Regions from separate parts of the Nonomuraea sp. NPDC054003 genome, predicted to be linked through region 3. Evidence: predicted binding sites of a transcription regulator. Region 3 holds the regulator's gene; each other region holds the start of a gene.

The links. Region 3 encodes HrcA, which represses chaperone genes, less so after heat shock. Its sites were predicted from a motif close to TTGGCACTCTCNNNNNGAGAGTGCCAA; they were not measured.
Region 1: the regulator HrcA is predicted to act here: its motif matches at 3,510-3,536, upstream of groES (co-chaperone GroES).
Region 2: the regulator HrcA is predicted to act here: its motif matches at 4,192-4,218, upstream of groL (chaperonin GroEL).

The regions. Positions count from the first base shown of each region.
Region 1 is NZ_JBVJKR010000011.1:54,712-64,934, forward strand. Features, by position in the region: gene ACZ6YG_RS27755 (hypothetical protein) at 1-239, opposite strand, end outside; gene ACZ6YG_RS27760 (hypothetical protein) at 335-1,954, opposite strand; gene ACZ6YG_RS27765 (class I SAM-dependent methyltransferase) at 2,146-3,318, opposite strand; gene groES (co-chaperone GroES) at 3,625-3,936, shown strand; gene groL (chaperonin GroEL) at 4,009-5,628, shown strand; gene ACZ6YG_RS27780 (sigma-70 family RNA polymerase sigma factor) at 5,977-6,612, shown strand; gene ACZ6YG_RS27785 (hypothetical protein) at 6,609-6,764, shown strand; gene ACZ6YG_RS27790 (DUF5319 family protein) at 6,725-7,102, opposite strand; gene ACZ6YG_RS27795 (helix-turn-helix transcriptional regulator) at 7,139-8,152, opposite strand; gene guaB (IMP dehydrogenase) at 8,550-10,031, shown strand; gene ACZ6YG_RS27805 (GuaB3 family IMP dehydrogenase-related protein) at 10,047-10,223, shown strand, end outside.
Region 2 is NZ_JBVJKR010000020.1:126,084-136,306, reverse strand. Features, by position in the region: gene ACZ6YG_RS39150 (alpha,alpha-trehalose-phosphate synthase (UDP-forming)) at 1-1,199, opposite strand, end outside; gene ACZ6YG_RS39145 (RNA polymerase sigma factor) at 1,231-1,785, shown strand; SAM riboswitch class I at 1,875-2,016, shown strand; gene thrC (threonine synthase) at 2,030-3,262, shown strand; gene ACZ6YG_RS39135 (MoaD/ThiS family protein) at 3,288-3,563, shown strand; gene ACZ6YG_RS39130 (cold-shock protein) at 3,815-4,018, shown strand; gene groL (chaperonin GroEL) at 4,327-5,955, shown strand; gene ACZ6YG_RS39120 (GNAT family N-acetyltransferase) at 6,118-6,537, opposite strand; gene ACZ6YG_RS39115 (YbhB/YbcL family Raf kinase inhibitor-like protein) at 6,597-7,127, opposite strand; gene ACZ6YG_RS39110 (HelD family protein) at 7,198-9,207, opposite strand; gene ACZ6YG_RS39105 (hypothetical protein) at 9,329-9,658, shown strand; gene ACZ6YG_RS39100 (DNA repair helicase XPB) at 9,866-10,223, opposite strand, start outside.
Region 3 is NZ_JBVJKR010000003.1:290,551-300,773, reverse strand. Features, by position in the region: gene ACZ6YG_RS08965 (PhoH family protein) at 1-94, opposite strand, end outside; gene ACZ6YG_RS08960 (histidine triad nucleotide-binding protein) at 188-532, opposite strand; gene ACZ6YG_RS08955 (SigE family RNA polymerase sigma factor) at 835-1,347, shown strand; gene ACZ6YG_RS08950 (hypothetical protein) at 1,344-1,985, shown strand; gene ACZ6YG_RS08945 (16S rRNA (uracil(1498)-N(3))-methyltransferase) at 2,047-2,772, opposite strand; gene ACZ6YG_RS08940 (sensor histidine kinase) at 2,940-5,678, shown strand; gene dnaJ (molecular chaperone DnaJ) at 5,706-6,848, opposite strand; gene hrcA (heat-inducible transcriptional repressor HrcA) at 6,860-7,879, opposite strand; gene ACZ6YG_RS08925 (hypothetical protein) at 8,326-8,886, shown strand; gene ACZ6YG_RS08920 (DUF3097 domain-containing protein) at 8,904-9,713, shown strand; gene ACZ6YG_RS08915 (DUF4870 domain-containing protein) at 9,710-10,223, shown strand, end outside.

The sequences.
Region 1 (10,223 bases), on a different contig from region 3:
TCGGTGACCTGGCCGACGGCGGCGAGCGCCCGCAGGTCCCACGTCAGTTCCTCGTGCACGTCGTCCTGCACGTCGGCCATCGAGTGGGCGAGGACGCAGACATGCAGCGGGTCGCCCTGCTCGCCGCCGATGTCGTCCCAGATCTGCGCGAACAGGTCACGAGCGGCATCACGCTGCCTTTGGTGGTGATGTAACTCCACTCCCTGGGCGATCCGGGCCATCGTGGGGTCGGTGGTCATGAGCGGCTCCTCCGCTGTCGCTGGCGATCATGGTGAGCCTACTCGCCGTGCGTCGCTCAGCGCCCTTCCGCCGGCTCGCGTACGGGGGAGCCGCGTCAGTCCTTGGCGCGGCTCGGCCGCAGCAGTGCTTCGGCGAGCGCCAGCATGGTCTCCTCCAGGGCGCCCAGGCGCTTGTTGAGGTCGGTGGTGGCGGGCTGGACGATGTCCGAGACGGTCTCGGCGAGCGTGTCGCGGTCGGGGCGGGAGCGGACGATCTCGGCGAGCGAGGCGGCCGCCTCGGTCAGCCGTTCGCCGTGGGTGTCGAGCAGCTCGCCGATGCCGAGGGCGGCGGGCAGGCCGTCGATGCGGCGGCCGACCGCCTCCAGGGTCTCGCCGGCCTGCTCGGCGCGGGTGTTGAGGCCGGTCAGGTGGGCGTCGAGGCCCTCGACCCGGTGGGCCAGGCGCTCCTCGGCCTCGCCCAGGCGCCCGTCGAGCGAGGTCAGGCGGTCGTCGATGCCGGCGAAGCGGTCCTCGTGGCGGCCCGCGGCCTTGCCGAGGCGGCCGTCGACGGCCTCCAGGCGCTCGTCCTGCGCGGTCAGCCGGTCCTCGACCGTGTCGAACCGCCCGACCTGGGCGGTCAGCCGCTCGTCAATGGCGTCGAACCTGTCGGCGTGCGTGACGAGGTGCCGGTCGACGGTGTCGAAGCGGCCGGTCACCCGCGTGTCCGCGGCCTCGAGGCGGTCGGCGTGGGCGGTGAGCCGCTCGTCGATCACGTCGAAGCGGCCGGTGTGCGTGTCGAGGTGCTCGTCGATGGCGTCGAAGCGGCCCGCGTGGGAGGCCAGGCGGGCGTCGAGGGCGTCGAAGCGGCCGGTGTGGGAGGTCACGCGGGCGTCCACGCCGCGCAGGCGGGCGTCGACGTCGGCCAGGCTCTCCTCGGCCGTCTCGAACCGGGTGTCGAGCGCCATGAGCCGGCTCTCGACCCGGTCGACCCGGCCGTCGACGCCGTCGAAGCGCCCGGACAGGTGCTCGCCGACCTCGTCGACCCGGGCCCGCACCTCGCGGGCGGCGCTCGCCACCCGCTCGTCGAAGGTGTCGGACAGGTCGAGCACCACGCCCTCGACGCGGTCGGTGCGGGAGTTGAGCTCGGCCAGCGACTTGTCGAGCCGGGTGAACCGGCCGGCGGCCACCTCCATGCCCGCGCTCACCTGCGCCAGCCTGGCCGTGACGTCACCCATCCGCTTGGCCATGTCGTCGGTGAAGTCGACCACCGTCTGCAGCCGGCCCAGCGTCTCCTCCATCCCCTCGCACACGGCGGTGACGTCGGCGCGCAGCTTCGGCAGCTCCATGACCGGGTGGACGCGCTTGCCGACCGACTCCACGGCCGAGTCGACGCCGCCGACCTGCTCGCCCACCGCGTCGACGTGGTCGCGCACCGCCTCGACGTGCTGGGCCAGGCCCTCGGCCCACAGGGGCGGCTTGGCGGCGATGTCGTCCAGCCGGCCGCTGACGGTCTCCAGGGTGCCGCTCAGGCCGCCCAGCTCGCGCTCGCGCACCTCGCGCAGGAGCCATTCCATGCCCTCCAGCCGCTGGCGGATCTCGTCGAGCACGGCTCCCTGCGTGCGCTGCTCGTACACGTGATCCTGGGCGGCACGCGCCAGCAGCTCCCGCATCCGCTCCGAGATGGCGGTCTGGCCACCCGCCGCCTGCAGCAGAGTGGTGTGGTTGGAATGGTCCACCGAAAGGCTCCTTCGCTGTCGACGGTCTGCCGCGTAGCGGTGGGATGGTCCGATTTGCAGATAAGAAGGAGAACGCGGCTCACCGCAAGAGGGGGGAGGACTCCCGCCCGCCCACCTTAGCCTTTCGATCAAGGTCCGTCAGGGGCGAAGAAAAACGTCGCGCTTATCGGTGAATCGCCCTGATTTGTCATTCACGCAGGTGGGCTGGGGTCGCAGATCAGGACAGTGGGCTTATCGGATACACGCGTCAGAATGACCACGGCGGTCCTGTCGCCGGAAAGCCTGAGGTCGGCCCGCAGGCGTTCTATATCGACCGCCGAGCCGCGTTTCTTGATGACGGCGTTGCCCACTCCGCGCTCCCTCAGCGCGGCCCTGAGCCGCTTCAGCGAGAACGGCAGCACGTGCTGTATTTCGTAGCGGGTGGCCCACGGGGTGTCGACCGGCTCGTCCCCCGAGATGTAGGCGATCATCGGGTCGGGCAGCCACCCGCGCACCAGCTCGGCCACCTCGCCCACGAGATGCGCCCTGACGGCCGCCCCGTCCGGCTCGTACACGTACCGCCCGACCGGCCCGGTGGCCGCGCGGGCGCCGGTGGCGGTGAGCGTGTGCCCGCCCGGCAGCAGCGTCGCGCGCCGCGCCCCCTCCGGCGGGCGGCCGGTCCACAGGGTGGCCTCTTTCACCTCGCCCTTGTACGAGACCCATTCGGCCTCCGCGTCGTCCGGGATGAACTCGTACGGGATGCCCGGAGCGACCTTCACGCAGCCGACCCGCGCCCTGCCCAGCAGGCCGAGCACCACGGGCCAGGACGGCGAGTAGGCGAGCGGGTCGAACGTCCTGCCCCTGGAGGTGCGCCGGGCGGGGTCGGCGAACAGCACGTCGTAGGCCTCCGGCCGCACCTCGGCGGCGTCGCCCACCCGTACGGTCACCCGGTCGGCCACCCCGAGCGCCTCGGCGTTGGCCCTGGCCACGGCGACCGAGAGCGGGTCGGTGTCCACGGCGTCGACCGCGCAGCCGGCCCGCGCCAGCGCCAGCAGGTCGCCCCCGACGCCGCAGCAGGCGTCGGCCACGCGGTGTCCGGGAGCCGCGCCCAGCCGCCGCGCCCGGTGGGCGGCCACCTCGGCCCTGGTCGCCTGCTCCAGGCCGTGCGGGGTGAAGAACATGCGCCCGGCGTCGGCGCCGAACTTGGCCTTGGCCCGCTCGCGCAGCCGGGCCTGGGTGAGCGCGGCCGAGGTGAGCGCGGCGTCGTGGGTCCTGCGCAGCCGCGTGGCGGCGGCGACGGGGTCGGCGCCGACGAGCTCCTGCGCCTCGGCCAGGGCTTCGCGGCCGCGCGGGGTCAGCAGCGCGGTGAAGGCGTCGAGATCCACGGCATACGACGGTAGCGCCCGTACGGAGTGCTTCCGGGCCAGCGTGTCGGCCCGTGGGGGGCCCGCGCGGACGTAGGCTGGAGCTCCAGGAGGCTCCGGAGTCCGGGTCGACCTCGTGAAAGCTTGCCCACGATCGCTGTGAGCAGACGAGTTCGTGTTGACTGTCAAGCCCCTCTTGCATATGTTTCCTGTTGGCACTCTCCCCTTGAGAGTGCCAACGTGCGACGAGGCAGGTCTGGCACCCGCGACGGCAGGCCCAGCTGGTCGCCTCTTCTAATCAGTCACATCTGAAGGGGAGGTCCGATCGTGACGACCGCCACCAAGGTTCCCGTTAAGCCGCTCGGCGACCGCATCGTGGTTCAGCCGCTTGAGGCAGAGCAGACCACCGCTTCCGGCCTGGTCATTCCCGACACCGCCAAGGAGAAGCCGCAGGAGGGCAAGGTCCTCGCGGTGGGTCCCGGCAACTGGGACGAGGACGGCGAGAAGCGGATTCCGCTCGACGTCAGTGAGGGCGACATCGTCCTCTACAGCAAGTACGGCGGCACCGAGGTCAAGTACGGCGGCGAGGAGTACCTCGTGCTCTCCGCCCGCGACGTTCTCGCGATCATCGAGAAGTAAGCCGGTTGTGTCGGGCCCCGGGCGCTCTAGAGCCCCCGGGGCCTTCGACGCTAGGAGAGGACTTTCAGCAAAATGGCCAAGATCCTGGAATTCGACGAGGACGCCCGGCGCGCGCTCGAGCGCGGCGTCAACGCCCTCGCGGATGCCGTGAAGGTAACCCTCGGCCCCCGCGGCCGCAACGTCGTCATCGACAAGAAGTTCGGTGCTCCGACGATCACGAACGACGGCGTGACCATCGCCCGCGAGATCGAGCTTGAGGAGCGCTACGAGAACCTCGGCGCCCAGCTCGCCAAGGAAGTGGCCACCAAGACCAACGACATCGCGGGTGACGGCACCACCACCGCGACCGTCCTGGCCCAGGCCATGGTCCGCGAGGGCCTGCGCAACGTCGCGGCCGGCGCCTCGCCGCTGTCGCTCAAGCGCGGCATCGACAAGGCCGCCAAGGAGGTCAGCGACAAGCTGCTCGCCTCCGCCCGGCCGGTCGAGGACAAGAAGGAGATCGCCAACGTCGCGACGATCTCCGCCCAGGACGCCAAGATCGGTGAGCTGATCGCCGAGGCGTTCGACAAGGTCGGCAAGGACGGCGTGCTGACCGTCGAAGAGTCCAACGCCATGGGCATGGACCTGGAGTTCACCGAGGGTCTCCAGTTCGACAAGGGCTACCTGTCGGCCTACATGGTCACCGACACCGAGCGCATGGAGGCCGTCCTGGAGGACGCCTACATCCTGCTCACCCAGGGCAAGATCTCCTCCATCGCGGACTTCCTCCCGCTGCTGGAGCAGATCGCCCAGACCAAGAAGCCGCTGCTCGTGGTCGCCGAGGACGTCGAGGGCGAGGCCCTGGCCGTCCTGGTCACCAACAAGATCCGCGGCACGTTCACCTCCGTCGCCGTCAAGGCCCCGGGCTTCGGCGACCGCCGCAAGGCGATGCTGCAGGACATGGCCATCCTCACCGGCGGCCAGGTCGTCAGCGAGGAGATCGGCCTCAAGCTGGAGAACGTCGGCCTGGAGGTGCTCGGCACCGCCCGCCGCATCGTGATCGACAAGGACAGCACCACGATCGTCGACGGCGCCGGTGACGCCGCGGCCATCGAGGACCGCGTCAAGGAGATCAAGCTCGCGATCGAGCAGTCCGACAGCGACTGGGACCGCGAGAAGCTCCAGGAGCGCCTGGCGAAGCTGGCCGGCGGCGTGTGCGTGCTGCGCGTCGGCGCCGCCACCGAGGTGGAGCTCAAGGAGAAGAAGCACCGTCTCGAGGACGCGATCTCCGCGACCCGCGCGGCCATCGAGGAGGGCATCGTCTCCGGCGGCGGCTCCGCGCTGATCCACGTCGCCAAGGAGGTCGACGACCTCGGCCTGACGGGCGACGAGGCGACCGGTGTGGCCATCGTGCGCCGCGCGCTGGTCGAGCCGACCCGCTGGATCGCCGAGAACGCCGGTCTGGAGGGCTACGTCGTCACGCACAAGGTGGCGGAGCTGTCCGCCGGCAACGGCCTCAACGCCGCCACCGGCGAGTACGGCGACCTGCTCGCCCAGGGCGTCATCGACCCGGTCAAGGTCACCCGCTCCGCCGTGCAGAACGCCGCGTCGATCGCGGGGATGCTGCTGACCACCGAGGCGCTCGTCGTCGACAAGCCCGAGGAGGAGGCTCCGGCCGCCGGCCAGGGCCACGGTCACGGCCACGGCCACTGACCCACGTCCGGCTCCTCACGGCCCGCACCGGCTCCGGTGCGGGCCGTCGTGGTTTTCGGTCACCGCCCGGACCGGTTTCGCAGTCGTACCTGCTTTCGAAACGCCAGTGGTATGTCATGTAGCGGGCGGCGAATCTTGATGGAGAATGTCGGATTAATTCGGTAAACCTCAAGCAGGCGGTAAGCGTCCACGTCTGACAAATGTCGTGCGTATCGGGTTATTCGGTGAAATATTGCGCCACAGCCAAAGGCTTAGTGTTGTCACCCGATTACCGAGAGTTATCGTCGCGTCAATGTGACCAATCCGTAGCCGTTCGCCATGACGACATGCCGGATCAACGCGGGCATCATGCCTATCGTGAGCGAGGGAAGCGTCGCCGACGCCAAAATTGGGGTAAGGCTCGCGTCGAGACTTCCGGCACGGACGGATGACTCCGACCTAAGAGAACTGACAACCCTCGCCGTGCAGGGCGATCGCACCGCGATCGAATCCTTGCTCGGCGAGTTGCGTCCGATGGTGGTGCGCTATTGCCGCGCCAGGCTGGGCAGGGTGTCGGGGCAATATCACATAGCAGATGACGTGGCCCAGGAAGTGTGCATCGCGGTCCTGTCCGCGCTGCCGCGATACCGCGACATGGGACGGCCGTTCGCGTCCTTCGTGTTCGGCATCGCCTCGCACAAGGTGGCCGACGCGCTGCGCAGCTCCGTGCGCTCGGCCGTGCCGACGCAGGACCTGCCCGACGGGCCCGACGACGGGCCGGGGCCGGAGGAGACCGTCGTCCGCTACATCGAGGTGGAGCACGCCCGCAGGCTGCTCGCCCGGCTGCCGCGCAACCAGCGCGAGCTGCTGCTGTTGCGTGTGGTGTCCGGGCTGTCCGCCGAGGAGACCGGTAATGTACTCGGCATGTCACCAGGCGCCGTACGCGTCGCCCAGCACCGGGCGCTCGCCAGGCTGAGGCAGATGGCCGAGCTGGAGTCCGCTTGACGCCAGAGGACGAGAGCGACGCGCTGCTCGACGCGCTCGCCGCCGGAGGGCTTCCCGACCACCACGACCCCGCGGCGCGGGTGCTCGCCGTGCTGGTCGCGGACGTCCTCGATCAGCGGCGCTCCTCGGTGTCGATGACGCCGTCGACGTAGCCTCGGGCGTACTCCCAGGTGACGTAGTCGGCCGGGTCGGGATGGAACGCCGGCTCGTGCACCTGCGGCCGGCCCTGCTCGATCATCTGGCGTAGGTTGCCGCGCAGCAGGTCCCAGTCGAAGAAGTGCTGCTCGCCGCACTCCGGGCAGTCGAGCACGAGCCCCAGCACGCCCTGCGGTTCGAGCAGGGAACGGAAGACCTCCACGTCGGCCAGGTCGGTGATCGCCTCGTCGCGCTCGGCGGCGGTCAGCGGCTCGGCGTCGTCGAACCCGCCCATCGCCGAGGACGGGTCGTCGGGATCATCCGCGAACGGGTCGCGGGGGACGTCTTCCGGCACCTTCCCACCATAAGACCGGGGCGGCGCCCATGGTGGTCATTGGTCGAGCCATCCGCGCCGCGCCGCCTCCACACCCGCCTGGAACCGCGACTGCGCCCCCAGCTCGGTCATGGCCTCGGCGAACCTCGTGCGCACCGTACGGACTGACACGCCGAGGTGGCGGGCGATCGCCTCGTCCGACAGGCCCTGCGCGGCCAGGCGGACCACCTGCGCCATGGCGTCGCCCCTGCGCCCCCACGGCAGCGGGACCGCCCTGCTCCACAGCTCCTCGAACAGCGAGCTCAGCATGCCCACCACGATCGGGGTGCGCAGCAGGTAGAAGTTGTACGCCACCTCGGGCAGGTTGCCGCCCCACCGGGCGGGCAGGCCGGCGGCCTCCGCCCCGGCCGTCATGAACCAGCTCGGCACCCTGTCGAGGGTCCGCATGCTGCCCCCGGTGGCGATCACGCGCGTCATCGCGTCGCGCACCCCCGGCAACGTCAGCGCGTCGACCGGCACGACGGCGCGGATCACCATCAGGCCCCGCTCCTGGGCGTCGATCCACGGGTCGGCGAACTTGCGGGCGAAGTCCGTCATCGTGCGCCCGTCGGGGATCGCGACGAGCAGGGTGAGCGGCGGCGCCTGCACCGCCATGCCCATGACGCTCTCGTACAGCACGTCGGCGCCGCTGACCAGCTCGACGGGGAACGGGCCGCTCCGGTAGTCGCGGCCCATGTCGTAGTCGCGGATCAGGGTGCGGATCGAGCCCAGCGCGCTGTCGATCCTGCGGCTCTCCTCGGCGAGCAGGTCGAGGCGGTCCGCCACCAGCCTGCCCAGGGCGGCCGCGGGGTGCCTGGCGAGGTACTCGCCCGACTGCTCGTCGACCACTCCCAGCCTGACCAGGTCGTCGAGCTGGCCGGCCAAGGTGTCGACCGGGCCGTTCATGACCTCGGCGAGCTCGCTCCGGGTGGCCCGGTGGAGGCGCAGCACAGCCGTGTAGAGGGCCGTCTGGGTGGGGTCGAGGCCCAGCGTTTCGAGCGGATCGGCCAGGGTCCGCTGCTCGTTGCGCATCGTGGCGTGCTCCGTTGGGGGGATACGGCGTGCCTGAGGATAACCCGGCATCCGGCGGTTGTCCGCAGGTTGGGCCGGAGGGGTGCAACTTCGTGCAATTGCACGTTTTCACGTTGCGGCATGCCGAAGAGTGACCCAGGCTTAACAGAGCGTCGGCAGCCCAGGCGGCCGGAGCGACGCAGGCCATCAGGACGCGGAGGGGGGTTCGGTGGCCACGGCGCGCTCCCGGCCCGGATGCCGGTGGCCGGGGGGCGGACGGCAGATCGTTCCGCCCTCCGGCTCTTTCGATGCCGGGAGCACGACGAACCGTGGGGGTCCTCGTCCTCCCGGCATCCATACGTTTTGCGCACACCCTCTAGACTTGGCGTCATCAGGCGAGGCAGGGAGGGGCCGCGGCATGTCCAAGTTCACGGAGACGGGTCTGACGTTCGACGACGTGCTGCTCGTGCCGGCCTACTCGGATCTCCAGCCGGGCGAGGCCGAGACGGTCACCCGGCTCTCGCGCGGCATCACGCTCAACATCCCGCTGGTCTCCGCCGCGATGGACACCGTGACCGAGGCCCGCATGGCCGTCGCCATGGCTCGCCAGGGCGGCATCGGCATCCTCCACCGCAACCTGTCGATCGAGGAGCAGGCCCAGCAGGCCGACCTGGTCAAACGGTCCGAGGCCGGCATGGTCACCAACCCCGTGACGTGCAGCCCCGACGACACGCTGGCCGAGGTCGAGCGGCTGTGCGCCACCTACCGCATCTCCGGCGTGCCGGTCACCGACCCGTCGGGCATCCTCGTCGGCATCGTGACCAACCGCGACATGCGCTTCGAGACCGACCACACGCGTCCCGTACGCGACGTCATGACGAAGATGCCGCTGGTCACCGCCCCGGTCGGGGTCTCGCGCGACGACGCGTTCGCCCTCCTGCGGCGTAACAAGATCGAGAAGCTGCCTCTGGTCGACCCCGACGGCAGGCTGCGCGGCCTGATCACGGTCAAGGACTTCACCAAGAGCGAGCAGTACCCCCTGGCCACCAAGGACGCCGACGGCCGGCTCGTCGTCGGCGCCGCCGTGGGCGTCGGCGGCGACGCCGAGACCCGGGCCAGGGCGCTGATCGAGGCCGGGGTCGACGTCATCGTGGTCGACGTCGCCCACGGCCACTCCAAGGGCCTGGCCGACATGATCGGCAAGATCAAGGCCAACGCCAAGGTCGACGTCATCGGCGGCAACATCGCCACCAGGGCCGGCGCCCAGATGCTGGTCGACGCGGGCGCCGACGCCGTCAAGGTGGGCGTGGGCCCCGGCTCCATCTGCACCACCCGGGTGGTCGCCGGCGTGGGCGCGCCCCAGATCACCGCCATCCACCAGGCGTCACTGGCCTGCGCACCGGCGGGCGTGCCGGTCATCGGCGACGGCGGGCTGCAATACTCCGGCGACATCGCCAAGGCCATCGCCGCCGGCGCCCACTCGGTCATGCTCGGCTCGCTGCTGGCCGGCTGCGAGGAGTCGCCGGGCGAGCTGATCTTCATCAACGGCAAGCAGTTCAAGTCCTACCGCGGCATGGGCTCGCTCGGCGCGGTGCGCAACCGCGAGCGGGGCGGCACCTCCTTCAGCAAGGACCGCTACGCGCAGGCCGGGGTCGATGGCGAGGACAAGTACATCCCGGAGGGCATCGAGGGTCAGGTGCCCTACCGCGGGCCGGCCGCCGCCGTCGCCCACCAGCTCGTCGGCGGGCTGCGCCAGGGCATGTGGTACGCGGGCTGCCGCACCATCGAGCAGATGCACACCGACTGCGAGCTGATGCCCATCACCGCGGCGGGTCTCAAGGAGAGCCATCCCCACGACATCCAGATGACCGTGGAAGCTCCTAACTATCACAGAAGGTAATCCATGACTCAGCAGGTGGAGATCGGCCGGGGCAAGTCGGGCCGCCGGGCCTACTCGCTCGACGAGATCGGCCTCGTGCCGTCGCGGCGCACCCGCGACCCGGAAGAGGTCTCGATCGCCTGGCAGATCGACGCGTACCGGTTCGAGCTGCCCGTCGTCGTCGCCCCGATGGACAGCGTGGTCTCGCCGGCC
Region 2 (10,223 bases), on a different contig from region 3:
GGCGACAGGATCGGGCCCTCCTTGGCCACCAGGTTCATGCCGTCGCGGATCGGGTTGACCAGCAGCACGTCGGCCAGCCGGTAGGCGGCCAGGGAGCGCGGGTAGTCGTCGTTGACGTTGAGGATCAGGGGGTTCCAGTCCTCGGTCGCGTACTCGTCCTCGATCTCCTGCGCGCAGCGCTGCACCGCCGCGGTGTATTCGCGGTATTCGGGCAGGTCGTGGCGGCTCGGGTAGGCGAAGGCCAGGTGGACGACGCGGCCGTGCCACTCGGGGTGGGCGTCGAGGAACTCCTTGTAGGCGAGCAGTCCGCGCACGATGTTCTTCGACAGCTCGGTGCGGTCGATGCGCACGATCAGTTTGCGGTCGCCGACCTCCTCCCTGATGGCCGCCATGTGCGACTCGACGTCGGGCTCGGCGGCGCGGGTCCACAGCGCCTTGCCGTCGACGCCCAGCGCGTGCACGCCGACGCGGGTGGTGCGGCCCTCGTACGTGATCGTCGCGGCCCGCTGGTCGACCTCGGCGCCCAGCACGGTCTCGCAGCAGTCCATGAACGCGCCCGCCCAGCGGCGGGTGAGGAACCCGGCGTGGTCGGCGCCCAGGACGCCCTCCAGCACCTCGCGCGCCACCTCGTCGGGCAGCAGCGAGAAGTATTCGGGCGGGGCCCACGGCGTGTGGCTGAAGTGCGCGATGCGCAGGTCGGGCCGCTCGGCGCGGAGCATCGCCGGGGTCAGCGTCAGGTGGTAGTCCTGCACCATCACCCGGGCGCCGTGAGCGGCCCCCTCCGCCAGCGCGAGCGCGAAGGCGCCGTTGTAGTCGCGGTAGGACTCCCAGTCGCGCCGGAACCGGGTGCCGAAGTGGGGCGCGTTCGGGATGTCGTAGAGCAGGTGGTTGACGAACCACAGCGTGGAGTTGGCCACGGAGTTGTAGGCGCGGTGGAAGGTGGCGGGCGCGATGTCGAGCATGCGCAGCGGGCCCGTCTCGTAGCCGGCGTGGTCGAGCCGGCCGCCGGGGGCCTGGCGGACGGCGCTGCGGTCGCCGTCGGACAGAGCCGCGCACACCCACAGCACGCCCTCGTCCCTGGCCACGCCGGACAGCCCGGAGACGAGACCGCCGCCGCCGCGTCTCATGGTGAGGACGCCGTCGTCGGACACGGTGAACGACACAGGGCCTCTGTTCGAGGCGAGCAGGACGCTGTTCATTTACGCTCCCTCCGACCATAGGATCCCAGCTATGGCGCTAGATGAGCACACCGAGGAACTCGCCCATGCCGCAGCCAGAGGCGATCATCGCTCACTCGGCGAGCTCCTGCGACGGATCGAGCCCGACGTGCTGCGGCACTGCGCTCGTATCCTGCCGTATCACCATGACGCCGAGGAGGCGGCCCAGGACACCCTGCTCGCGGTGGCGCGCAACATCGCCAGGTTCGAGGGGCGGGCCAGGTTCAGCACCTGGCTCCACATCGTGACCGCCAACTGCGCGCGCACCACGTACCGCTCGCTGAAGCGCAGGTCGGCGGAGCAGAGCTCCGACGAGCTGCTGACGCAGAAGCCCGACGTGCGGCGGGTCAGCGTGATCGCGGGCTCGCGGCTCGACCTGCTCGACGCGATGGAGGCGCTGGAGGCCGACAAGCCCGACCTGGCGCAGGCGCTGGTGCTGCGCGACATCGTGCAGCTCGACTACAGCGAGGTGGCCGAGCAGCTCAAGATCCCGCTCGGCACCGCCAAGTCGCGCATCCACCAGGCGCGCAAGTACGTGCAGGGTGTGCTGGGCGACGACTACCGGTGAGATCGTTCATCTCGGAGAGTGAGACGACTGTCCATGTAACGTGGTTGATTGGGTAGAGTCCGAGTCAGCAGCACCACACAACTGAACATTGCTCATCCAGAGGGGTGGAGGGACCGGCCCTGCGAAGCCCCGGCAACCCTCCCGGCTTGTGACTCGCGACCTGGCGAGGCCGACCGGGACAGGGTGCCAATTCCGGTCCGCGGTCAGGGTGGCCGCGGACGAAGATGAGGGAAGGCCTCGCTTCATGTCGCTCGACTTCGGTCCCGCCACTGCTCTCTCCTGCCGCGAGTGCGGCGCCCGCTATCCGCTCGGCCCCAACTTCGCCTGCGTCGAGTGTTTCGGGCCGCTGGAGGCGGCCTACGACTTCGGCGACGTCAAGAGGTCCGACATCGAGTCGGGCCCGGCCAGCATCTGGCGCTACCGTTCCCTGCTGCCGGTGCCCGCCGACGTCGCGAGCAAGCCCAACATGAACCCCGGCTGGACGCCGCTCGTCAAGGCGGGCAACCTGGGCCGGGCGCTCGGTCTCAAGTCCCTGTACGTGAAGGACGACTCGGGCAACCCCACCCACTCCTTCAAGGACCGGGTGGTGGCCATCGCCGTCGAGGCGGCCCGCAACTTCGGCTTCCACACGCTCTCCTGCTCCTCGACCGGAAACCTGGCCGGGGCCGTGACGGCCGCCGCCGCCAGGGCGGGCCTGGACGCGTGCGTGTTCATCCCCGCCGGGCTGGAGCAGGCCAAGATCGCCATGGCCCGCGTCTTCGGCGGCAGGCTCATCGGCATCGAGGGCACCTACGACGAGGTCAACCGGTTCTGCTCGGAGCTGATCGGGGACCCGATGGGCGACAAGTGGGGGTTCGTCAACGTCAACCTGCGGCCCTACTACGCCGAGGGCTCCAAGACGCTCGCGTACGAGATCGCCGAGCAGCTCGGCTGGCGGCTGCCTGAGCAGATCGTCATCCCGATCGCGTCCGGCTCCCAGCTCACCAAGATCGACAAGGGCTTCAAGGAGCTGATCCGGCTCGGGCTGGTCGACGACACGCCCTACAAGGTCTTCGGGGCGCAGGCGCTCGGCTGCTCGCCGGTGTCGGCCGCCTACAAGGCCGGCCACGACGTGGTCCAGCCGGTCAAGCCCGACACCATCGCCAAGTCGCTGGCCATCGGCAACCCCGCCGACGGCCCTTACGTGCTCGACATCGCCCGGCGCACGGGCGGCGCCGTCGAGGACGTGACGGACGCCGAGATCGTGGCCGCCATCAAGCTGCTGGCCTCCACCGAGGGCATCTTCGCCGAGACGGCGGGCGGCGTCACGGTGGGCGTGCTGAAGAAGCTCGTCGAGACCGGGCAGCTCGACCCGGAGGCCGAGACCGTGGTGCTCAACACCGGCGACGGGCTCAAGACGCTCGACGCCGTCGCGGCCGACGCGCAGCCCACGGCCGTGATCCGGCCCTCCCTCGACGCGTTCCGCGCGACTGTCTGACAATCAGGAAAGGCGAGACCTTAACATGAGCGTTTCTGTGCGGATTCCTACCATCCTGCGCACGTACACCGGGGGCAACGCGGAAGTGAGTGGGGAGGGCGCGACTCTCCGTGACGTCCTGGCCAAGCTCGATTCCGACTACCCGGGGATCGGCGCCCGCATTCTGGATGAATCGGGCAAGATTCGGCGTTTTGTTAACGTCTACGTGGGGGAAGAGGACGTCCGATTCGCCCAGGGTCTGGACACTCCAGCCCCTGAGGGCACGCAGATCTCCATCATCCCGGCCGTCGCGGGCGGCTGAGCCCCCCGCTCGGCGGAGCGATCGTCTGGAAGGCGCCCCATGTGGGCGCCTTCTCCCTTTTGTGGGAAATTCAACCTTGAACTACTCAGCTAGGGGTGAAATAAGGCTTTTGCGGATTGACTCTGTTGCCGACCGCCATGCCACAGGTATGGTCGAGTGCGATCGTCAGACGATATCCCCATAAGTCATGGCGATTGTGGGTCTCGCAGACGAATGGGCGAGATCCCTGAGCCCAGTAAGAGGAGTCGGAAGTGGCGCAGGGCACCGTCAAGTGGTTCAACGCGGACAAGGGCTACGGCTTCATCGCGGTAGACGGTGGTAAGGATGTATTCGTCCATTACTCGGCAATCATGATGGACGGGTATCGCTCTCTCGAACAGGGACAACGGGTCGAGTTCGAGATCACGCAGGGCCAGAAGGGGCCGCAGGCGGAATCCGTCCGCGCTGTCGCCTAGCTGGTGCGACCGGCAGCTCGCACGCCAGCGCAGTGCGTGTGACTGCCACCTCACATTGGGGTACGGCGGGCCGCCCGGGGCCCGCCGTACGGACATACCTCCGACGGCGATCTGTTGACCTGGCCAGGTGTGGAGTCAGCTTGCACTCGACGGGGTAGAGTGCTAAACAGTCGTTGGCACTCTATGTTGATGAGTGCCAACGGGGATCGAGACGATGGGGCCTGCCGAACGGAGATGTGGGCCCACATGCCGTCGCGGGCGTCGGCTCGATCTCACCAGGACACCCTGCATCTGGGAGGTCTCGCCTAATGGCAGCCAAGATGATCGCGTTTGACGAGGACGCCCGGCGCGGTCTCGAGCGCGGGATGAACCAGCTCGCCGACGCGGTGAAGGTCACGCTGGGCCCGAAGGGCCGCAACGTCGTGCTGGAGAAGAAGTGGGGCGCCCCCACGATCACCAACGACGGTGTCTCGATCGCCAAGGAGATCGAGCTCGAGGACCCGTGGGAGAAGATCGGCGCCGAGCTGGTCAAGGAAGTCGCCAAGAAGACCGACGACGTCGCGGGCGACGGCACCACCACCGCTACCGTGCTCGCCCAGGCGCTCGTACGTGAGGGCCTGCGCAACGTCGCTGCCGGCGCCAACCCGATGGCCCTGAAGAAGGGCATCGAGGCGGCCGTGGAGCGCGTCAGCGAGGAGCTCTCCAAGCTGGCCAAGGACGTGGAGACCAAGGAGCAGATCGCCTCCACCGCCTCCATCTCCGCCGCCGACCCCGAGATCGGCTCGCTCATCGCCGAGGCGATGGACAAGGTCGGCAAGGAAGGCGTCATCACCGTCGAGGAGAGCAACACCTTCGGTCTGGAGCTGGAGCTCACCGAGGGCATGCGCTTCGACAAGGGCATGACGTCGATGTACTTCGTCACGGACTCCGACCGCATGGAGGCCGTGCTCGAGGACCCGTACATCCTGATCGTCAACTCGAAGATCTCGGCCAACAAGGACCTGCTGCCGCTGCTCGACAAGGTCGTGCAGTCCGGCAAGCCGCTCCTCATCATCGCCGAGGACATCGAGGGTGAGGCCCTGGCCACCCTGGTGGTCAACAAGATCCGCGGCCTCTTCCGCTCGGTCGCCGTCAAGGCCCCGGGCTTCGGCGACCGCCGCAAGGCCATGCTCGCCGACATCGCCATCCTCACCGGCGGCCAGGTCATCGCCGAGGAGGTCGGTCTCAAGCTGGAGAACGCCACCCTCGACCTGCTGGGCCGCGCCCGCAAGGTTGTGGTGACCAAGGACGAGACCACGATCGTCGACGGCGCCGGTGACGCCGACGCGATCGCCGGCCGGGTCAACGAGATCCGCGCCGAGATCGACCGCACCGACTCCGACTACGACCGGGAGAAGCTCCAGGAGCGCCTGGCCAAGCTGGCCGGCGGCGTGGCCGTCATCAAGGCCGGCGCCGCCACCGAGGTCGAGCTGAAGGAGCGCAAGCACCGCATCGAGGACGCCGTGCGCAACGCCAAGGCGGCCGTCGAGGAGGGCATCGTCCCCGGCGGTGGCGTGGCGCTGCTGCAGGCCGGCGCCAAGGCGTTCGACAAGCTGGAGCTGCCGGGCGACGAGGCCACGGGTGCGGCCATCGTGCGCAAGGCGCTGGAGGAGCCGCTCAAGCAGATCGCGGTCAACGCCGGCCTTGAGGGTGGCGTCGTGGTCGAGCGCGTCCGCAACCTCACCCCGGGTGAGGGCCTCAACGCGGCCAGCGGCGACTACGTCAACATGTTCGAGGCGGGCATCATCGACCCGGCCAAGGTGACGCGTTCGGCGCTGCAGAACGCCGCCTCGATCGCGGCGCTGTTCCTGACCACCGAGGCTGTCATCGCCGAGAAGCCGGAGAAGACCCCGGCCGCTCCCGCCGGCATGCCCGGCGGCGGTGACATGGACTTCTGATCGAGGGTTCTCGACCCGAGGTTCTCGCGAGCGGCCCGCGCCGGTGTTTCCGGTTCGGGCCGCTTCGCTTTTCCGACCGCCCTTATCGGCGGTTTTTCGGGTGTCGCCACTATCTGTAGAGAGCCGATAACGTTCTGATATACCTGGGCCGGCAGAAAACGATTAAAGGGACTTGACCCATCGCGACCACTGCGGTTGGGGCGCATAACCGGCGGCGGTCCAGGCGTGGTGGGCGAGCGTGTTGTCATGAAGGACCATCGCGTCGGCCCGGAACGCGCCGAAGGCGGCGAAACGCGCCTCGGCGGCGGCCAGCAGGGCGGTGGCGACGCCCTTGCGCCGGTGAGCCGGATGGACGGCCAGGCGATAGAGATGGGCGCGCCACCCGTCCCAGCCCGCGATCAGCGTGCCGGCCAGTGCGCCGTCCAGCTCGGCCAGGAGCAGTGCCTCCGGGTCCCGCTCGACCAGCGCCCGCACCTTGCCGGCCGAGTCGTGACGGTCGGTGCCCTCGGCGGCGTGCAGCCAGAACTCCAGGACAGCTCCGACGTCCGCCAGGCCCCCCGGACGGATCGTTAGATCGCTCATGGGGGCGAAGCTACCAAAACGCGGCACCGCCCCCCGGAGGAGGCGGTGCGCTCGCGTGGTCAGATCCCGAAGTGCGGGACGATGTGGCCTCGCGCCAGGGTGTTGGCGGTGATGTTGAAGCCCACCACGGCCGGGCTGGTGTCGGTGTCGAGGCCGAGGGTGTCGACGCCGAGCGCGTGCACGGTGAACACGTAGCGGTGCGGGTCACCGGGAGGCGGCGCGGCGCCGCCGTAGTCCTTGGAGCCGTAGTCGCTGCGGGCGTGCTTGGCGCCCTGCGGGAGACCCTTGAACTCGGGCGCGGTGCCGGCGCCCGTGGGCAGCTCGGTGACCGACGCCGGGATGTCGAACAGCACCCAGTGCCAGAAACCGCTGCCCGTGGGCGCGTCCGGGTCGAAACAGGTCACCGCGTAGCTGCGCGTCTCGGCCGGGGCGCCCGACCAGCGGAGGCTGGGGGAGAGGTTCTGGCCCGTCATGCCCCAGTCGTTGAAGACGTGGAGGTCGCTCAGCCTCTCCCCGTCCGTCATGTCGTCGCTGTGGACCGTGAGCGAGGGGACCGACGGCAGGTATTCGTGTGGCAGCGGTGCTGGCACGGCATCCTCCTTGGGTGAGAGCTCCTTGACGTCATCCTAGAAGTGATCCCCTACCCCGCCACCGTCCCTGTCACGGGGCGAGCTGGGGTGGCAGGGGCTTGCGGTGGAGGACCGTGAGCGAGGTGACGGCACGGGTGAGCACCACGTAGAGGCGGGCCAGGCCGCGGGGCTCGGCGTCGACGATGTCGGCCGGCTCCATCACGATGACGTGGTCGTACTCCAGGCCCTTGGCGAGCGTCGCCGGCACCACCAGGAGGCGGTGCTCCTGGGTGGAGTCGGGGTCGAGGACGGCGTGCGCGACGCCCGACAGCGACTCGGAGACGGCGGAGACGGCGGCGTCGGGGACGATGACGCCGATCGAGCCCTCGCGGGCCAGCGCGTCGCGGACCGCCTCGTGGAGGTCGCCGGCCGGCCGGATCGAGAGGGACCCGGCGCCGGGACGCAGGGACCGGGGCGGGGCGAGCCCGGGGGCGATCGACGGCAGCAGGCGGGCGGCGTAGTCGAGGACCTCGCGCGGCACGCGGAAGCCCAGCGTCAGCTCGGTGACCTCGCCGTCCTGCCCGAGATGCGTCAGGACCGACCGCCACGACGTGGTGGACCAGGGGGTGGTGCCCTGGGCCAGGTCGCCGAGCACGGTGGCGGAGCCGTTGCGGCAGCGGCGGCCGAGCGCCCGCAGCTGCATCTCCGACAGGTCCTGCGTCTCGTCCACGACGAGGTGGCCGAGCGAGGGCGTGCGCTCGATCAGGTCGCGCAGCTCGTCGAGGAGAGCCGCGTCGGCGGCGCTCCACTTGGCGGACTTCCATCCCCGGTACGGTTTCCGCCAGAGCAGCAGCTGCCGCTCCTCGGGCGACAGGTCGGACCTGGCGGCCCTGGCGAGGAACTCCTCGTCCGCCAGCAGCCGGTAGAGCACCTGCTCGGGCACCAGCTTCGGCCACACGGCGTCGACCAGCTGCTTGACCGGCCTGGACCGGGCCACCGCGTCCTGCACCCGGTCGTCGGGTGACTCGCCGCGCTGCTCCATCCGTACGAGCACGAGGTGCGCGAGCCGCTGGGCGAGGGCGGCGCGGCCGGGACCGTAGCGGGTGGTGCCGCGCAGCGAGGCGACGATCTCGCGCACCTCGTGGTCGGCCACCCGGAAGCGGTAGGCGCCCTTGGAGTAGACCAGGCCCTCTTCAGGCTTGACGATGTGGAGCCACAGGGCCCGCTTCAGCACGGCCGCCATCCGGGCGTCGCCCTTGACCGCGCCCACCGCGGGGTCCTCGGGGGCCGCGTGGTCGCCCAGCAGGCCGGCGACCGTGGTCTGGTCGACCTTGACCTCGCCCAGCGCGGGCAGCACCGAGGAGATGTAGGAGAGGAAGGCGCGGTTCGGCCCGACGATCATCACGCCCGCCCTGGCGAGCCGCTCGCGGTGGGTGAACAGCAGGTAGGCGGCCCGGTGGAGGCCGACCGCCGTCTTCCCGGTGCCCGGCGCGCCCTGCACGCAGACCGTACGGGTGAGCGCGGCGCGGACGATCTCGTCCTGGTCGGGCTGGATGGTGGCCACGATGTCGCGCATCGGGCCGGTGCGGGGGCGCTCGATCTCCTCGGTCAGGATGCGTGACGGGCCGATCTCGGCGCCCTGGTCGAGCCGTTCGTCCTCGTACGCGGTGAGCGCGCCGCCGTGGTAGCCGAACCGGCGCCGCAGCGTGACGTCCATCGGGTCGGCGGGGCTGGCCTGGTAGAAGGCGCGCGACACGGGGGCGCGCCAGTCGATGACCAGGGGACGGCTGTCGCCGTCGTGCACGTGGCGGCGGCCGACGTGGATCGTGGTGGGCAGGTCGTCGGCGGCCGAGCGGTCGAGCCGGCCGAAGAACAGCGGGGTGTCGGGGTGGTCGGCCAGGGCGGCCACGCGCTGGTCGAGCAGCGACTGCAGGATCTGCTGCGACACCCAGTCGCCGGCCGCGTCGGCCGACAGCGACTGCGCGTGCGCGCGCATGGCCGCCAGCGCGGCCCTGGACTCGGCCAGATGGGCCTGCTCGGCGGCGAGGACGTCCGTGGGCAGGTCCGGGGGTATGTCGGGGGCCAGTTGGTCTGTGGGCATGCGAAAGTGCCTCCCGGCGCTCGGAGGTGGGTAACAAGGCAGCGAATCCGCCAGTTTAATGCGGCTGTCGGGGTGGCTTCAAAACATTTAGCCGTCGCCGGGGAGGGGTAAGAAGTCCGGCGTGGCGCGTGTGCGACTCGGCTTCTCCCCGATCCTTCCCACGATCGCGAGCTTCCTGCTGGCCACCCTCTGGGGGCTGTCGGTCTTCGCGGGCTGGGGGCTGGAGGCGTTCTGCGGCGGGTCGTCGCCGTCCTGCGTCCAGCGGCTCGCCGTGTTCTCCTCGGTCTCCGGGCTGTTCGCCGCGGTGGCCGCCTGCCTGACGGTGGCGGCCTGGGCGCTGCCGGCGGCGCGGCAGGACGAGCGGACGTTCACCCGGTTCATGGGGCTGAGCGTGGCCTCGTGGATCGCCGCGGAGGGGCTGCTGTTCCTCGGCGGGCTGCTGGCGAAGTGAACACTCCTCGCAAACGGCGGACATATAACGAAATGCCGCAAAATCCGGGCATACCAGGTGGCATTGCCGGATCATCGGGTATGTCGCAGCCGGATTCGGTTGCGGTGGTGTGAGGACGCAGTGAGGGGGGTGGTTCGATTGTCGACGACCCGCGGAGTCTCTTGGACGTGAGACCGGGATGCCTGGCCGCTCGATGAGCGGCCGGGCTCACACCCCGCCCAGCACGTCGTCGGCGTCGATGATCGAGTAGGCGTAACCCTGTTCGGCCAGGAACCGCTGCCGGTGCGCGGCGAACTCCTGGTCGACCGTGTCGCGGCTGACCACGGTGTAGAAGCGCGCCCCGCCGCCGTCGGCCTTGGGCCGCAGCACCCTGCCGAGCCGCTGCGCCTCCTCCTGCCGGGACCCGAACGTTCCGGACACCTGGATCGCCACGCTCGCCTCGGGCAGGTCGATGGAGAAGTTGGCGACCTTGGACACCACCAGGACCTGGATCTCCTTGTCACGGAAGGCCTGGTAGAGCCGCTCGCGCTCCTTGATCCGGGTCTCCCCCTTGATCACCGGCGCG
Region 3 (10,223 bases):
GGAGGCTGACCATGGGGTACTCGTCCGGAATCAGCACCTTGGCTTGTGTGCGCGTTGGAGGTGCCGTGCGTCGGGATTCGTGTAGTTCGGACATGGGCAGGCCAGCGTGGCCTGATGCCTCCCGGTCTCGAGGGCTTATCTTCTTCACCCATCGTATCCGGGGGCGGAACGTTTCCTCGCGGCAATATCAGCCGGGCGGCCATGTCAGGTTGCGGCCGCCCAGAACGTGCGCGTGCACGTGGAAGACGGTCTGCCCGGCGCCGGGTCCGGTGTTGAACACGACCCGGTAGCCCTCGTCGGCCACGCCTTCCTGGACGGCGACCGCGTGCGCGGCCTTGAGCACCTCGTCGGCCAGCCCCTGGTCGGCGCGGGCCAGCGCGGCGGCGTCGGCGTGGTGCTCCTTGGGGATGACGAGGACGTGGGTGGGGGCCTGCGGGTTGATGTCGCGGAACGCGAGCGCCCCGTCGTTCTCGTAGACGATCTCGGCCGGGATCTCCTTGGCCACGATCTTGCAGAACAGGCAGTCTGTCATCCGATCACCTTACCGATAGGGGTGGCTCTCCTGTCCGTAAGCCTCGACGACCCTGACCTGCTGCTCGGCATGTACGCTGATCAGCGTTGCGAATCGGTGACCGGATCCGTCGTGGCACCCGAAGATCCCCGCGGTTAGGGTGTCAGTGCACCATCGCAGCGAACGATTCAGCCTCGGGCGAGACCACCTGGCGAGGACACAACTGGGTCATGCCCCCAAAGGAACCGGAAGAACGTAAACCGTCAGGGAAGGCCGCGCGTCCCACTGATGTGACCACCGAAACCCTCCTGGTCGACAGATCCATGGGGGCGGTGCCGGTCGGGTGGGACGCCGACATGGCCGTGACCGCGCTTTACAGTGCGCATTTTCGGTCATTAGTTCGTCTCGCCGTGTTGCTGGTGCGCGACATGGCAACCGCGGAGGAAGTCGTGCAGGATGCGTTCGTCGCCATCCACGGCGCCTGGCGCAGGTTGCGTGACCCCGACAAGGCGCTCGCCTACCTACGGCAGTCCGTCGTCAACCGGTCCCGGTCCGTGCTGCGCCATCGGGCGGTCGTGGAGAAGTACGCCCCCAAGGGCCTGCCCGACGCGCCGAGCGCGGAGCACGGCGCCATCGGCGAGTTCGAACGGTCCGCGGTCATCGAGGCGTTGCGGGCGCTACCGTCTCGCCAGAGGGAGGCACTGGTCCTTCGTTACTACGGTGATCTGTCCGAAGCCGAGATCGCCCACGCCATGGGCATCAGCAAGGGGGCGGTGAAGAGCCACACGGCACGTGGCATGGCCGCCCTGCGTTCCGTCCTGGAGAAGATGTCATGACCCAGCCCCCCGACGAGTACGGCGAGGTCCTGCGCCGTGCCCTCCGTGCGGAGGCGGACGCGGTCGTGCCCTCGCCGGACGGGCTCGACGTCATCCGTACGAAGATCGAGCGGCGCGGCGCGCGCAACCTCTTCTGGTGGCGGGCCGGGGCGGCCGCGGCGAGCGCGGTGCTGGTGGCGGGCACGATCGTGATGGTGGTGCCCGACCTGCGCCAGCGCGTCGTCGAGGCGCCCTATCTCGAGGTGCGCACCACTTCCAGCGCCACCCCGCCGGCGAAGTCCTCGACCAGCCGGCCCGCCTCGCCCAAGTCGACCGTACGGGAGAGCGAGCCTCTCGTCGTGCCGCCGCCGACGTCGTCCGAGCCGTCGCAGAAGCAGGAGCCCCGCCCGTCGGAGACGGCCCGCTCGACCGCCAAGCCGACGCCCACCCCCACGCCGACCCCCTGCCCGTCGACGGCCGACCAGGCGGAGCAGCCGGCCGACTGCCCTGAGGCCGACGATCCGCCGACGCCTTCGCCGTCCGAGCCGGAGGTGTCACCCACGCCGACGCCCTGCCCGGACGAGGAGTGCTCGACGCTGGACCCGGTGCCGACCATCTCGGACATGCCCAGCCCTCTGATCAGCGCGAACACGTCGTGACTCCCCTTCCCTGACCGCCGCGCACTCCCCCACCCACCCGCGTCACCGGCCCTCCCGGGTGTCACCAGCGTCCTGTACGGGTGAGCAGGACCGCCGCGGCGGCCACCCCCGCGGTCGAGGTGCGCAGCACCGTCGGCCCCAGCAGCACCGACGCGGCCCCCGCCGCCAGGAACTCCGCCAGTTCACGCTCCGACACCCCGCCCTCGGGCCCGACCACGACGACGATGTCACCGTCGTCCGGGAGCGCCACCCGCGACAGCGGCGCCGCGGCCTCCTCGTGCAGCACCAGCCCCAGCGCCGCCCCGGCCAGCAGCTTCACCGCCCCGGCCGTCGAGACCGGCTCGGTCACCTCGGGCAGATGGAAGCGCCGGGCCTGCTTGCCCGCCTCGCGGGCCGTCGACCGCCAGCGCTGCAGCGCCTTGGCCACCTTGTCGCCCTTCCACTGGGTGATGCTCCGCGACGCCTGCCAGGGAACGATCACGTCGACACCGGCCTCGGTCATCATCTCGACCGCCAGCTCGCCCCTGTCACCCTTCGGCAGCCCCTGCACGACGACCAGTCTCGGCCTGGGCGGCGCGACCTCGTACCTGCCCCGGACCTCCACCCGCAGCGAGTCCTTGAGCACCTCCAGCACCACGCACTCGGCCACCGACCCCGCCCCGTCGGTGAGATCCACCCGCTCCCCGGGCCGCAACCGCCTGACGGTGGCCGCGTGACGCCCTTCGGGGCCGCCGAGCACCAGCTCGGGGCCGTCGAGCTCGCCCGTCAGGAACACCGGAACCGTCACCAGCCACCTCGGATTCTCCACGTTACGCAACCACACGAACACCCTGCGCAATATCGTGTCCCGTGCAGCCTTCCTGAGATCACTCTACGAGGGGGTCGATGGCCGTCTCTCCCGCTCGCCGACGCGCGCCAGAACCGGGCGGTGTCCGAGAGCACGTGTCGCGGCCGATGCGCGTCAGGACGCGTCTCGTGCTCGTGCTGGCCGTGCCCACACTCCTGCTGATCACCGGGATGGCCGCGGAGGCGGCGGCCCGCCTGCACGCCCGCGCCGACGCCGACGCCACGGCCCGGCACGTGACACTGGTGCTCGCCGTCCAGGATCTCGTCCACGCGCTCCAGCGCGAACGTGCCCTCCTCGCGGCGCTGCTCGCCGGCGAGCCGCGCGTCAGGCCCGACCTCGCCCCCGCCCGCCACGCCACCGACCACGCCCGTTCGGCCCTCTCCCACCTGCTCGCCACCGCCCCTCCCACCGCGTACGGACCAGTACGCGACGCGCTCGCCCGCCTCCCCACCCTCGACCGCCCTCGCACCGGCACCCCGGCCCTCGCCCTGTCCCCCGACGCCCCCGCCACTCCCGGCGGCCCCCTTTCCCGCACCCGGCAGGCGACTCCCACACCGACCGCACCACTGGTGGGCCCTTACGGCGCGCTCGTGAGCCCAGGAGCCGCCACCCTGACCACAACCACCGATGGCGTCGCGCCGCCCACGTGGGACATGACCGCTGATGGCGCCGCGAACCCCACCCTCGACAGGACCGCCGAAGGTGCCTCAGACCCCGCCGTGACCCCTACTCAGGACGCGGTGGCCGGTACCGAAGGGACGGGGGTCGCCGGCGTGACTTCCACCCAGGGTTTGACCGGCAAGACGGAAGGCGTCGGTGCCGAGATCGGTGCGTCCGCTGGTCGGAGGGTGCCGGTCGACAGGGGGCCGAGGGTGCGGCAGGACGTCTTCGAGGCGTTCACCGATGTGATCACGGAGTTGGCAGACGGGTCGTTCGGCACGGAGGTCGGCCGGACAGACCCGTCGCTGCTGAGACCGTTGCAGGCGCTGGAGGCTATCAGCCGGGCCAAGGAGGCGGCCGCACGGCAGCGGGCGGTGGCCGCGGCGGCCTTCGCGACGGGCGCGTTCACCCAGGTCGAGTACATCACCTTCCTGGAGGCCCGCGCCTCCATGACGGACGCCCTGGACCGGTACCGCCGAACCGCCGGTCCTGAAGGCGTGGCCGCGCTGGAGCGGGCGCAGCGGGGCGCTCCGGCGGCCAGGACGGCACGGCTGGAACGCCGGGCCCTCGCCGCCTCCCCCGGCACGCCTCTGACGGTCCGCACGCGTACCTGGCTCGCGGCCAGCGGCGCCTACGCCGACGCCCTGCGCGCCGTGCAGCACGTGGCCGGACGCGAAGCACATGTCCTGGCGACGGCGGCCCGCGAACGCCACACCCGGCACCTGACCTGGCTGGCCGGTCTGGGTGCCGCGTTCCTGCTGGTCATGGGGGCACTGGGGGCGCTCATGGCACGTTCGATCACGCGTCCCCTCCGCAGGCTCACCGGCGAGGCCACCGCCCTGGCGCGCCACATCGCCACCCTGGAGGCAGCGGAGACGCCCCGCCTCGCCGTCCCCGGCACGCCCCCGTCCGGCCTCCACGCCCCAGGGACTCGCCCCGCCCACCTGTGGCGCGCCTACGACGCCTCTTTCCCTCTGCCGTCCGCACGCCTTCCAAGCCTCGGAAATGCCTCGTACGGGAGAGAAACCCGCAGAGCCGGGACTCCAGGCCAGCCGGCGAGCCGCCCGACCTCGGACGCGCGCCAGGACCACTCGCGCGAAGTCCCAGGCCTCTCATTCCGCGTCAAACACCCACTCAGCGACAGAACCCACTCGCTTCCCAGCAAGCACCCCCTCAGGGTCGAGCCCACACACGAGAACACAACCCGGGACAAGCACCCTCTGGAGGTCGCGCCACCGTACGAAAGCACATCCCGCGACAAGCACCTCCAGGGAGGCGAGCCTCCGTACGAGAGCACGTTCCGCCTCGGTGAGGAGCCCGCGCGGGGGACCGCTTCGGGCTTCGGGGGGGCCTCCTACGGTGGGAAGGGCTCGGACAAGGTCAGCGGGGCGATCCGGAGCGGGGGAACCGCTGGGGAGTTCGCGCGGCTGGCAGGGGCGCTGGGTGACATGCATGAGGCGGCGGTGCGGATCGCGGCCGGGCGGGCGGCGATCCGGCGGGACGCGGCCGCGTCGCTGGGCGAGCTGGGGACGCGGCACCGGGATCTGGTGCACCGGCAGCTGACGTTCATCAGCGTGCTGCAGCGCGACGAGTCGGATCCCGCCGTGCTGGCCAGGCTGTGCGAGCTGGACCGCGTGACCAGCCGTCTGCGCAGGAACGCCGAGAGCCTGCTGGTCCTGACCGGCACGCGGGGGCAGCGGCGCTCGTCGGAACCGGTGCCGGTGGACGAGGTGCTCCGGTCGGTGCTGGCCGAGGTCGAGGAGCACCACCGGGTGGCGCTGCGGGTGGTGGGCCGGGCGCACGTGCGGGGTCCGGTGGTGGCGGAGGTGGCGCACATGCTGGCCGAGCTGATGGAGAACGCGCTGGGCTACTCGCCGCCCGAGTCGGAGGTGGACGTGGTGTCACGGGCCGCCGAGGGTGAGTGCCGCGTCACGATCTCCGACTACGGCATGGGCATGACGGCCGGGGAGCTGGCCGCGGCCAACGCCAGGCTGCGGGGCGAGCAGAGCTTCCTGGTGGCGCCGACCCGCTGTCTGGGCCACCACGTGGTGGGCAGGCTGGCCGAGCGGCTGGGCGTGCGGGTGTCGCTGCACCCGTCGCCCGGCCGCGGCGTCACGGCACAGGTGACCCTCCCGGAGGAGCTCCTGGCCGTGCAGCCCGCGGAGGCGGTCAACGGGTCCCGGTGACCGGCCGCCCGCCGCCGCGTCCCGTCGTCAGCGGCCGTTGAAGGCGTCGCGGAGACGGGAGAAGAAACCCTGCTGGCCGGGCGCGAACTTGCCCGGCGGCCGCTCCTCGCCGCGCAGCTTGGCCAGCTCGCGCAGCAGCTCCTCCTGCGGGGGGTCGAGGCGGGACGGGGTCTCCACGTTCACGTGGATGAGCAGGTCGCCGCGGCCGGTCTCGTTGAGGCGCTGCACGCCGCGGCCGTACATGGTGATGACCTGACCCGACTGCGTGCCGGGGCGGACGTCGATCTCCTCGGCGCCGTCGAGGGTCTCGACGGTGAGCACGGTGCCGAGCGCGGCGGCCGTCATCGGGATCTGGACGGTGCAGTGGAGGTCGTCGCCGCGCCGCTCGAAGATCTCGTGGGAGCGCTCGACGATCTCCAGGAAGAGGTCGCCGGGCGGGCCGCCGCCGGGGCCGATCTCGCCCTCGCCGGCGAGCTGGATGTGGGTGCCGTCCTCGACGCCCGCGGGGATGCGGACCTTGATCGTGCGGCGGGTGCGGACCCGGCCGTCGCCCGAGCACTCCTGGCACGGGTGGCGGATGATGCTGCCGAAGCCGCCGCACTGCGGACACGGCCGCGTGGTCATGACCTGCCCGAGGAAGGACCGGGTGACCTGGGAGATCTCGCCGCGGCCGTTGCACATGTCGCAGGTGTCGGGGTGGGTGCCGGGCGCCGCGCCGACGCCCTGGCACACCTCGCACAGCACGGCCGTGTCGACCTGGAGCTCCCGGGTGGTGCCGAACGCGGTCTCGCGCAGGTCGAGCTCGACCCGGATCGTCGCGTTGCGGCCGCGGCGGGCGCGCGAGCGCGGGCCGCGGGCGCCGCCCGTGGCGGTGCCGAAGAACGCGTCCATGATGTCGCTGAACGGGAAGCCGGCGCCGAAGCCGCCGCCCGGCGCACCCGCCCCGGCGCCGCCGAACGGGTCGCCGCCCAGGTCGTACATCTGGCGCTTGTTCGGATCGGAGAGCACCTCGTAGGCCTGCGTGATCTCCTTGAACCGCTCCTGCGTGGCGGGGTCAGGATTCACGTCGGGGTGCAGCTCGCGGGCCAGCCGGCGGTAGGCCTTCTTGATCTCGTCCTGACTGGCGTCACGGCGCACCCCGAGGGCGGCGTAATAGTCGCTGTTTGCCACTTATCGACCTCTTAAGATGCAGCCAGAATCTGGCTGACGTAGCGTGCCACCGCGCGCACGGCGCCCATCGTCACGGGGTAGTCCATCCTGGTGGGGCCCAGAACGCCGAGCCGGGCCAGTTGGTTGTCGCCTTGACCGTATCCCGTCGCGACGATGGACGTGCCCCGCAGTCCGGTGTAGGCGTTCTCCGATCCGATGCGCACGGTGAGGGCGGAAGGTGTGTCTGAGGAAGTCTCGCCGAGCAGGCGCATGAGCACCACCTGCTCTTCCAGCGCTTCGAGCACCTCGCGCAGGCCGACGCTGAGGTCGGCGCCGGCGAGGTTGGCCGCCCCGGCGAACACGATCTTCTCGTCGTGCCGTTCGACGAGCGTCTCCAGCAGGACGGACAGGATCGTGGCCATCGCCGGCCGCTCGTCGACCGGCAGCCGCTCGGGCAGGTCCGAGACCAGCTCGGGCACGCTGCTCAGGCCGCAGCCGTCGAGGCAGTCGTTGAGCACCCCGCGCATGTGGGCGATGCGGTGCTCCTCCACCACCTCGGGCAGCTCGACCATGCGCTGCTCGACGCGGCCCATGTTGGTGATCAGCACCAGCATGACGCGGCGGTCGTGGAGCGGAACCAGCTCGACGTGGCGCACGGTCGAGCGGTTGAGCGTCGGGTACTGCACGACGGCGACCTGACGGGTGAGCTGCGCGAGCAGCCGCACCGTGCGCATCACCACGTCGTCGAGGTCGACCGCTCCCGCCAGGAACGTCTCGATGGCCCGGCGCTCGGCCCCCGACAGGGGCTTGACCTGGGAGAGCCTGTCGACGAACAGGCGATAGCCCTTGTCCGTCGGCACGCGCCCGGCGCTGGTGTGGGGCTGGGCGATGTAACCCTGCTCCTCCAGCGCCGCCATGTCGTTTCTCACGGTCGCCGGCGACACCTTCAGATTGTGACGCTCGGCGAGCGCCTTGGAGCCCACCGGTTCGTTGGTCGAAACGTAGTCTTCGACAATGGCGCGTAGCACCGCGAGCTTCCGATCGTCGAGCACGTGCGCACCTCCTACCGCCGCTTTCAGGGAAACGCCAGACCTAGCACTCTGTGTTCCCGAGTGCCAAGTGTACGGGTCTCGCTCACAGGGTGCGATAACACCGTTGTCCCCGCTGCTGGCACGCGTGAACGACAAGCATCACAATTGCCGACATGAACGACAATCCACCCCAGCGGCCTGTTGATCCGCCTTCAGGGCAGGATCCTCCTTTTGGTCAGCCTTATCCCCAGGGTGAACCTTCCCCGTACGCGCCGCCACCCCCACATTCCGGCCCGAACCCGTACGGATCTCAGCCCTCCGGCCCCTACGGGCCCCCGCCCCAAGCGGGTCCCGGGCCGTACGGCGGGAGTCCGTACGGTCAGCAGCAGCCCGGCTACGGGTACGGGCAGCAGCCGCAGTTCGGCGGGCCGCAGTACGGGCCGCCGGGAGCACCCTACGGACGCCAGGTGGACCCGAAGGAGCTCCGCCCGCGGCTGCGGTGGATCGCGGTCGCGTGGGGCGTGGCCGTCGCGTGCGTCGTGGCGGGCGTGGTCCTGTTCGTCACCGGCATCGTGAACACCGTCGAGGACATCGCCCCGTCCACGACGTTCGCCGCCGGCGAGACGGTCACGGTCTCGCTCGACCCCGACGACCGACCGTCCGTCTACGTCTCCACCGACGCCCGGGTGAACTACCGCTGCGAGATCTCCGGCGGGCCCGGCCAGGCGCGGCTCGTCAACGCGCCGGGCTCGCAGACGGTGACGGCCGGCAGCCGGACGTGGGAGCAGATCCTGCTGGTCAACGCGCCCGCCGCGGGCGAGTACCAGCTCACCTGCGTCATCCAGGAACAGGGTGACGTGCTGTTCGGCGTGGGCAGGGACGCGCTCTCGGCGGCCGGCGGCATCGTGGGAGGGCTGGCGGCGCTGCTGCTCATCCCCGGCGTGGGCGTGCTCGGCGCGATCATCGTGACGGTGGTCGTCCTGATGCGGCGGAGCGGCCATCGCAAGCGCCTCGCGACGGCCGGGTGATTTGCTACGGTCCCCGTGTGTACGACGGCGATGTTCTAGCGGGAAACTGGCGGCGTCCCGGCAAAGGGAAGATCCCCCAAGTGGCCGCCGAACCGGACCTGGTCGTGGAGGACGCCGACAGCGGCTTCTGCGGCGCGGTGGTGGCCTGCGACAAGGAGGCGGTGACGCTGGAGGACCGCTTCGGCAAGCGGCGGCTGTTCCCGCTGGCGCCCGCCGCTTTCCTGCTGGAAGGGCGGGTCGTGACGCTGGTGCGACCGCAGGCCGCCGCGCCCCAGGGTCACAGGCGCAGCGCCTCGGGGTCGATCGCGGTCGAGGGGCTGCGGGCCAGGGTCGCGAGGGAGAGCCGCATCTACGTCGAAGGCGTGCACGACGCGGCGCTGGTGGAGAAGATCTGGGGTCACGACCTGCGGGTCGAGGGCGTGGTCGTGGAGTACCTGGAAGGCGTCGACGACCTGCCCGCGATCGTCGGCGAGTTCGGCCCCGAGCCGGGGCGCAGGCTGGGAGTGCTGGTCGACCACCTGGTGCCGGGTTCCAAGGAGAGCCGCATCGCGGCCCAGGTGACCTCGCCGCACGTCCTCGTGGTGGGCCACCCGTACGTCGACATCTGGCAGGCGGTCAAGCCGTCCGCGCTGGGCATCCGGGCCTGGCCCGAGGTGCCGCGCGGGGTTCCGTGGAAGGAGGGCGTGATCGCCGCCCTGGGCTGGCGGATGGAGCCGGCCGACGCGTGGCGGCGCATTCTGGGCGCCGTCTCGACCTACGCCGACCTGGAGCCGGAGCTGCTCGGCCGGGTCGAGGAACTGATCGACTTCGTTACGGAGGCATCGTGAGCCAGGATCCGCACCCACCGCCGTCCGACGAGGACGCGACCCGCCGCATCCCCACCGACAACCCCCCGCAGGGCTACGGCCCGCAACCCGGCTCCGAGCCCGGGTACAGGTACGGCCAGCAGCCCGGTTCCGAGCCCGGCTACGGGTACGGACAGCAACCCGGCCACGGCTACGGGCAGCAGCCCGGCTACGGGTATGGGCAGCAACCTGGCCACGGGTACGGACAGCAACCTGGTTACGGCTACGGGCAGCAGCCACAGCCGCCGTACGGTCACCAGCAGCCTCCGTACGGTTACGCCGCCCCCCACCGGCAGCAACCGCACGTCCCCGGCAGGTACGGCCCGCGCCCGGGCACCGACGACACCACCATGGCCATGGTCTCCCACCTGCTGGGCCTGCTGGTCTCCTGGGTCGGCCCGCTGATCGTCTACCTGATGAAGAAGGACGAGTCCCCGTACGTCAGGGACCAGTCGGCGGAGGCGCTGAACTTCCAGATCACCATGTTCATCG